2 linked regions of the Dinoroseobacter shibae DFL 12 = DSM 16493 genome follow. The protein of the gene in region 1 interacts with the protein of each later gene in a pairwise test. Links are inferred from orthologs where the notes say so. Each region holds a gene or a part of one and is shown on either strand. Other genes may lie near its edges. The genes, in order: rplA and thrS.

Evidence for each region.
Region 2: the proteins of rplA (region 1) and thrS interact in binary tests that used the Escherichia coli proteins (3 or more experiments, as listed by UniProt). The link is inferred for Dinoroseobacter shibae DFL 12 = DSM 16493 from one-to-one orthologs.

The regions. Positions count from the first base shown.
Region 1 is NC_009952.1:256,709-259,899, reverse strand. What follows is about bases 315-3,186. They hold rplA (50S ribosomal protein L1), read right to left. Parts: upstream 2,164-3,186; coding sequence 1,465-2,163; downstream 315-1,464. Other genes in these bases: nusG (transcription termination/antitermination protein NusG), read right to left, coding at 2,694-3,186; rplK (50S ribosomal protein L11), read right to left, coding at 2,165-2,590; DSHI_RS22680 (VPLPA-CTERM sorting domain-containing protein), read right to left, coding at 384-1,112. Also shown: DSHI_RS01310 (FkbM family methyltransferase), read right to left, coding at 1-256; more of nusG, read right to left, coding at 3,187-3,191. UniProt on the Escherichia coli protein: One of the primary rRNA binding proteins, it binds very close to the 3'-end of the 23S rRNA. Forms part of the L1 stalk. It is often not seen in high-resolution crystal structures, but can be seen in cryo_EM and 3D reconstruction models.
Region 2 is NC_009952.1:781,608-784,876, reverse strand. The notes cover bases 281-3,230. They hold thrS (threonine--tRNA ligase), read left to right. Parts: upstream 281-748; coding sequence 749-2,713; downstream 2,714-3,230. Other genes in these bases: DSHI_RS03965 (cobalamin B12-binding domain-containing protein), read right to left, coding at 2,698-3,230; DSHI_RS03975 (DUF6324 family protein), read left to right, coding at 432-620; DSHI_RS03980 (GNAT family N-acetyltransferase), read right to left, coding at 281-311. In the rest of the region: more of DSHI_RS03980, read right to left, coding at 1-280; more of DSHI_RS03965, read right to left, coding at 3,231-3,269. UniProt on the Escherichia coli protein: Catalyzes the attachment of threonine to tRNA(Thr) in a two-step reaction: L-threonine is first activated by ATP to form Thr-AMP and then transferred to the acceptor end of tRNA(Thr). The rate-limiting step is amino acid activation in the presence of tRNA.

The sequences.
Region 1 (3,191 bases):
CGTAGAGCCGTTGCACGGCCCGGAACGCCATGGGCTGCGGCTCCAATGCCACGACTTGGGCCCCAAGCCGCAGGAAACTGCCCGTCCGGTCCCCGACATGGGCCCCGATGTCGAAAACCAGCCCGCCGGGTGCCACGCATTCCGCGTTCAACCGATCCATACGCAACGTGCGGGCCCGGTCACGGTAATAGATGTCGAAGGAGCGCCGGAGCCCGGCCCGCGCAGGACGGGCCCGATCCGGAAAGGGTGTGCGCATGATCGGTCTTTCCTCGCTGTCGCTGCATCAGCTAGCGAGCCGAACGATCACGTAAAGCCCGGTCAAGGCGCTCATGCGAAAGGGCGGCCCGCAGGCCGCCCTGTCGATCTTCGCGGATCGAGATTGGTCAGGCTTTCCGGCGGCGCCGCGCCCCGTAGAGCCCTGCAAGACCGAGACCCAGCATCCAGGCCGCAGCCGGGAGCGGCACCGGCGCCACGGAGACGAGGTTCTGGCTCAGTTGATCGCCAGTGCCCGTCGTTCCGGATTCGTAGTAGGTGAAGTTGTAGCCCTGCGTCACGACCCCGCCTGCCAGCAACGCGAGGTAGCTGTTCGCAGCCGCTTCGGCATCGTCCTGTGCGCTTCCGGACTTCGATTGGCTGAACGTACCCGCGGTCAGATCGAAGGAGGCATCCGTTTCATACAGCACTTCCCAAAGCGCCAGTTGAAAGCCCGCCGACTGCGCATTGTCGGTGATGTCGACCGAGCTGTACGCCGTCTCGAAGAGACCTTCGACATTCGCCAGGGTCACCGGATCCAGGGCGCCGGTGGTATTGGTGAACGGCGCCGTGGTGGTGTTGTACTGCTGGCCACCGGCCGGGATGGCCAGATCGTTCATGATGTCCAGGCACCACGCCACGAACGCGTTGTCGTCCCCATCCTTGAGCCGGAAGCCGCCCGCCATGGCATTGGCCGTCGGGCTGGCGACGTTCACATGCAGGTTCCCACCGCCGTTGAACGTGTCGCCGTTGTTCTGTTTGAATAGGGTCACTGGGGCAGCTGCCGCGCCGGTCGCCATGAAAGCCGCAAAGGCCAGGGTTGACGCAGCGGCGATGCCCGCTTTTCCAAATACTCGCATTCTCGTTACCTTTCACACTAGTATTAACGAAATAGTTACCATCTTCATTTGCGCGATGCAAGATGTCGCACGAAACGGCCCCCAAGGATCGCGGATGGCAGGTCTTTCAGAACAATGCCTGTAAAGGCGCGGCTTCGTTGCGCGATTGGCGTGAATGGGGCTGCTGGTCGATCCGAATCGTTGTGCTCGCCCTCGGCATGGGGGCGACACTCAGGTCACCCCCTGTGGCGGCGGTATCCGGCATTCCGGTGGGATGTGCTCTGTCGGGTTTCACGTGCACCTGCGCAAACCGCAGCCAACCCACGAAAAAGGGCGACCCGAAGGCCGCCCGAATTCCGCATCATCACAAGGCTCAGTTGCCCGTTGCACTGTCCACGGCGACCGTCACGCCCGGGCCCATGGTGGAGCTGAGCGCGATCTTCTTCATGTAGGACCCCTTGGCACCCGACGGCTTGGCCTTGGAGACCGCGTCCACGAAGGCGCGCACGTTCTCGACCAGCTTGGCCTCGTCGAAAGAGGCCTTGCCGACGCCGGCATGCACCACACCGGCCTTCTCGGCCTTGAATTGCACTTCCCCGCCCTTGGCGGCTTCCACGGCGGCCTTGACGTCCATGGTCACGGTGCCGACCTTGGGGTTCGGCATCAGGTTCCGCGGGCCCAGGATCTTGCCCAGGCGTCCGACGATCGGCATCATGTCCGGGGTCGCGATGCAGCGGTCGAACTCGATCTTGCCGGACTGGATCGTCTCCATCAGGTCCTCGGCGCCCACGATATCCGCGCCGGCCGCCTGCGCTTCCTCGGCCTTGGGGCCACGGGCGAAGACAGCCACGCGCACGGTCTTGCCCGTGCCGTTCGGCAGGCTGACCACACCGCGCACCATCTGGTCCGCATGGCGCGGGTCGACGCCCAGGCACATGGCGATCTCGACGGTCTCGTCGAATTTCGAGGTCGCGTTGGCCTTGATCAGGGCGACGGCTTCTTCCACGGTCAGGTCGGACTTGCCGGCCACGGCCTCGCGCGCGGCGCGGGTGCGTTTTCCAAGCTTTGCCATCTTACTTCACCTCGATGCCCATGGAGCGGGCAGAGCCCAGAACGATCTTCATCGCGCCTTCGATGTCGTTGGCGTTCAGATCTCTCATCTTCGCTTCGGCGATCTCGCGCACCTGCGCGACGGTCACCGTGCCGACGGTCTGGCGCGACGGGGTGCTGGCCCCGGATTTCACCTTCGCGGCCTTCTTGAGGTAATAAGCCGCCGGCGGCGTCTTGATTTCCATCGTGAAGGACTTGTCCTGGTAATAGGTGATCACGGTCGGGCACGGCGCGCCGGGCTCCATGTCCTGCGTCTTGGCGTTGAACGCCTTGCAGAATTCCATGATGTTGATGCCGCGCTGACCCAGTGCCGGGCCCACGGGGGGGGACGGGTTCGCTTGTCCGGCGGGCACTTGCAGCTTCATCGTGCCTGCGAGTTTCTTGGCCATCTGGCCTCTCCTTTTACAGCATCCGAACCGCCGCGGCGGCCGGACAGGGGTGCTCGTGGTCCGGTGCGGTCACGCGTGACCGCCGCCTCCCACGTCTCATCACTCAGGACGTCTTGGTGACCTGCGTGAATTCCAGTTCGACCGGGGTCGCCCGGCCGAAGATCGATACCGTCACCTTCAGACGGTTGTTGTCGTCGTCCACTTCCTCGACGCTGCCCGAGAAGCCCTCGAAGGGTCCGTCGGTCACGTTGACCTGTTCGCCGATGTCGAAGGTGATCAGGCTGCGCGGCGCCTCCTGGCCTTCCTCGACCCGGTTCAGGATCTGGTTCACCTCGTCATCGCGCATGGCCATGGGCCGACCCTGGGGGCCGAGAAACCCGGTGACCCGGTTGATCGAGTTGATCAGGTGATAGCCCTGGTCGGTCATCTCCATCCGCACCAGCACATAGCCGGGCATGAAGCGGCGCTCGGCGGTGACCTTCTTGCCGCGGCGGACCTCGATGACCTCTTCGGTCGGGACGAGCACCTCTTCGATGTCGTCCTCAAGCCCTGCCTCTGCGACGGCGTGCTTGATCTGCTCGGCGATCTTCTTCTCGAAATT
Region 2 (3,269 bases), 520 kb from region 1 along the record:
AGCAGGGCGACGCGCCCATCGTCCGGGCTCGCCGTCCGGCGCAGCCAGCCCTGCGCGGCGAACCGTTTCAACACCCGGCTGACATGGCCCTCGTCGAGCGCGAGGTGCCGGGCAAGCTGCCGCGCGGTCCAGGTCGCCAGCCCCAACTCATGCAGGATCCGCATCTCGGTCAGGCTCATGTCGCCGTCCGAAGCCGTGCGCCTAAGCACGCCCGACGCCCGCGTCACGATGCGATTGAGCGCCCGCATGTTCTCGACCGTTTCCGGCGGCAGGGCCGCTGCGGCGGTGCCGGGGGACGGATCATGCGGCATGTTGGCCTCCCATTTACTTGCATGTTGCAAGCTATTTCCATGCTTGTGTCAAGCGATCTGCATCTTGCCCCCTCGCCCGTGGCGGAGTACCTGCGGGCCGCGCAACCTCAGGAGCTTCCCATGGGCATCGACAAGCAAAGCGACATTGCCGCCAATCTTCAGATCGGCCCGACCTCGCTCGGGATGGTGCGGATCTATGTGGAGGCCGAAGGCGTCGACCTGCCCCTGGATTTCGACCCCGACGAGGCCCTGGAGATCGCCGAGGAACTCAGGGCCGCCGCCGAGCGCGCGCGCCGGGTCAAGCCCTGAGCCGGGGCCTGCGGCCCCCCGCCGCCCGACTGCGCCCTTGACGCGCCCGCCCCCGGGCGGCATGTGAGCGGCACACATATTCCCGCAACCGGGCGTTCCGTGGGCGCCAAACCGACGAGGCAGCCGATATGGCCCAGATCTCTCTCACCTTTCCCGATGGCAATGCACGCGATTTCGACGCAGGGGTCACACCGGCGGAGGTCGCCGCCAGCATCTCCACCTCCCTTGGCAAGAAGGCCATCTCCGCCACCGTGAACGGCGCGCATCACGACCTGCAATGGCCCATCGACGCCGATGCCAGCATCGCGATCCACACGCTCAAGGACGACGCCCAGGCGCTGGAGCTGATCCGCCACGACTGCGCCCATATCATGGCCCGCGCCGTGCAGGAGATCTGGCCCGATGTGAAAGTCACCATCGGCCCGGTGATCGAGAACGGCTTCTATTACGATTTCGACCGGGCGGAGCCCTTCACCCCCGAGGATCTCGGCGCAATCGAGGCCAAGATGAAAGAGATCATCAACGCCCGCGATCCCGTCCGCACAGAGGTCTGGGACCGTCCCCGCGCCATCGCCCATTACGAGGCGAATGGCGAGCCCTACAAGGTCGAGTTGATCGAGGCGATCCCGGGCAACGAGCCGCTGCGCATGTACTGGCATGGCGATTGGCAGGATCTCTGCCGCGGCCCGCACCTGCAACATACCGGGCAAGTGCCCGCGGACAGCTTCAAGCTGATGTCCGTCGCGGGGGCCTATTGGCGCGGGGACAGCTCCCGTCCGATGCTGCAACGGATCTACGGCGTGGCGTTCCAGAACCGCGACGCCCTGAAAAAACACCTCCACATGCTGGAGGAAGCCGCCAAGCGCGATCACCGCAAGCTCGGCCGCGAGATGAACCTGTTTCACATGCAGGAAGAGGCCCCCGGGCAGGTCTTCTGGCACCCTAACGGCTGGACCGTCTACACCACGTTGCAGGACTACATGCGCCGCCGTCAGCGCGAGAATGGCTATGTGGAGGTCAACACCCCGCAGGTCGTCGACCGCAAGCTGTGGGAGGCCTCCGGCCACTGGGACAAGTACCAGGAAAACATGTTCATCGTCGAAGTGGACGAAGAACATGCCCGCGAAAAGGCGATCAATGCCCTGAAACCGATGAACTGCCCCTGCCATGTGCAGGTCTACAACCAGGGCCTGAAATCCTACCGCGACCTGCCCCTGCGCATGGCCGAATTCGGCGCCTGCAACCGCTATGAGCCCTCGGGCGCGCTGCACGGGCTCATGCGGGTGCGCGGCTTCACCCAGGACGACGCCCATATCTTCTGCACCGAGGACCAGATCCAGGACGAGACCGCCCGCTTCATCCGGATGCTGAGCACGATCTATCGCGACCTGGGTTTCGAGAGCTTCGACATCAAGTTCTCCACCCGCCCCGAGGTCCGCGCAGGCTCCGACGCGGTCTGGGACAAGGCCGAGGCCGCGCTGGAGGCCGCGATCCGCACGGTGACGGACGATTTCGAACTCGATCCGGGCGAAGGCGCGTTCTACGGGCCGAAGCTCGACTTCAAGCTCACCGACGCCATCGGCCGCGAATGGCAGCTGGGCACCTTCCAGGCCGATTTCGTGCTGCCGGAACGGCTCGATGCCACCTATATCGGCGAGGACGGCGCGAAACACCGCCCCGTCATGCTGCACCGCGCGATCCTGGGCTCCTTCGAGCGGTTCCTCGGCATCCTGATCGAGAACTTCGCAGGCAAGCTGCCCTTCTGGCTCGCCCCGCGCCAGGTGGTCGTCGCCTCGATCATCTCCGAGGCCGATGATTACGTGCGCGAGGTGGTGGCGGCCCTCACCCGGGCGGGCATCCGCGCCGAGGCCGACATCCGCAACGAGAAGATCAACTACAAGGTGCGCGAGCACAGCGTCGGCAAGGTGCCCGTGATCCTCGCCGTGGGCCGCCGCGAGATGGAGGAACGCACCGTCACCCTGCGGCGGCTGGGCGAAAAGCAGACCTCGGTCGTGGGCCTCGATGCGCTGGTGGCGGATCTTGCCGCCGAAGCGACCCCGCCGGACCAGCGCCCGGATCAACCCGCCGTCTGAACCGCGCGCAGGGCCGAGTCGATATCGTGCACGACCTGCACGGGCGTTCCGGGCTGGAGCGTCCCGTGCAGGTCCGCCGCCCCGGCCCCGCCCAGCAGGATCGGGACATTGAAAGGCAGTTTCTGGATCTGACCGATCAGCAGTCTTAGCGGCTGAACCGGGTCGAACTTGCTGGCCGTGAGCCCGACCGCGTCGGGTCGCAACCGCCGGATACGGTCGACGATCTCCTTGGGCAGCATCTCGAGCTGCAGGTCCACCTGCCAGCCTGCCTGCCGGAACGCCTCCGCGGCGAGGATGATCCCGAACGTGTGGGTCTGCCGCGGCAGCGTGGCGAAGACCGCGTGGGACTCGTCCGCCTTCCGGATCAGCGGCACGTACCGCCGCCCGACCCGCTGGTGCAGCCTGTGCAACTCCGTCACGGCGATCGCTACGTCCGCAAAGGACAACCTGTCCTCCTCCCACCGGGTTCCGAGACGACGCGCACAGGCGGCGAAAATCCCGTCGGCGAGATCCGCATAGCCCTGGCGCTGCCCGATCCGGCTCCGCACCATCGCCT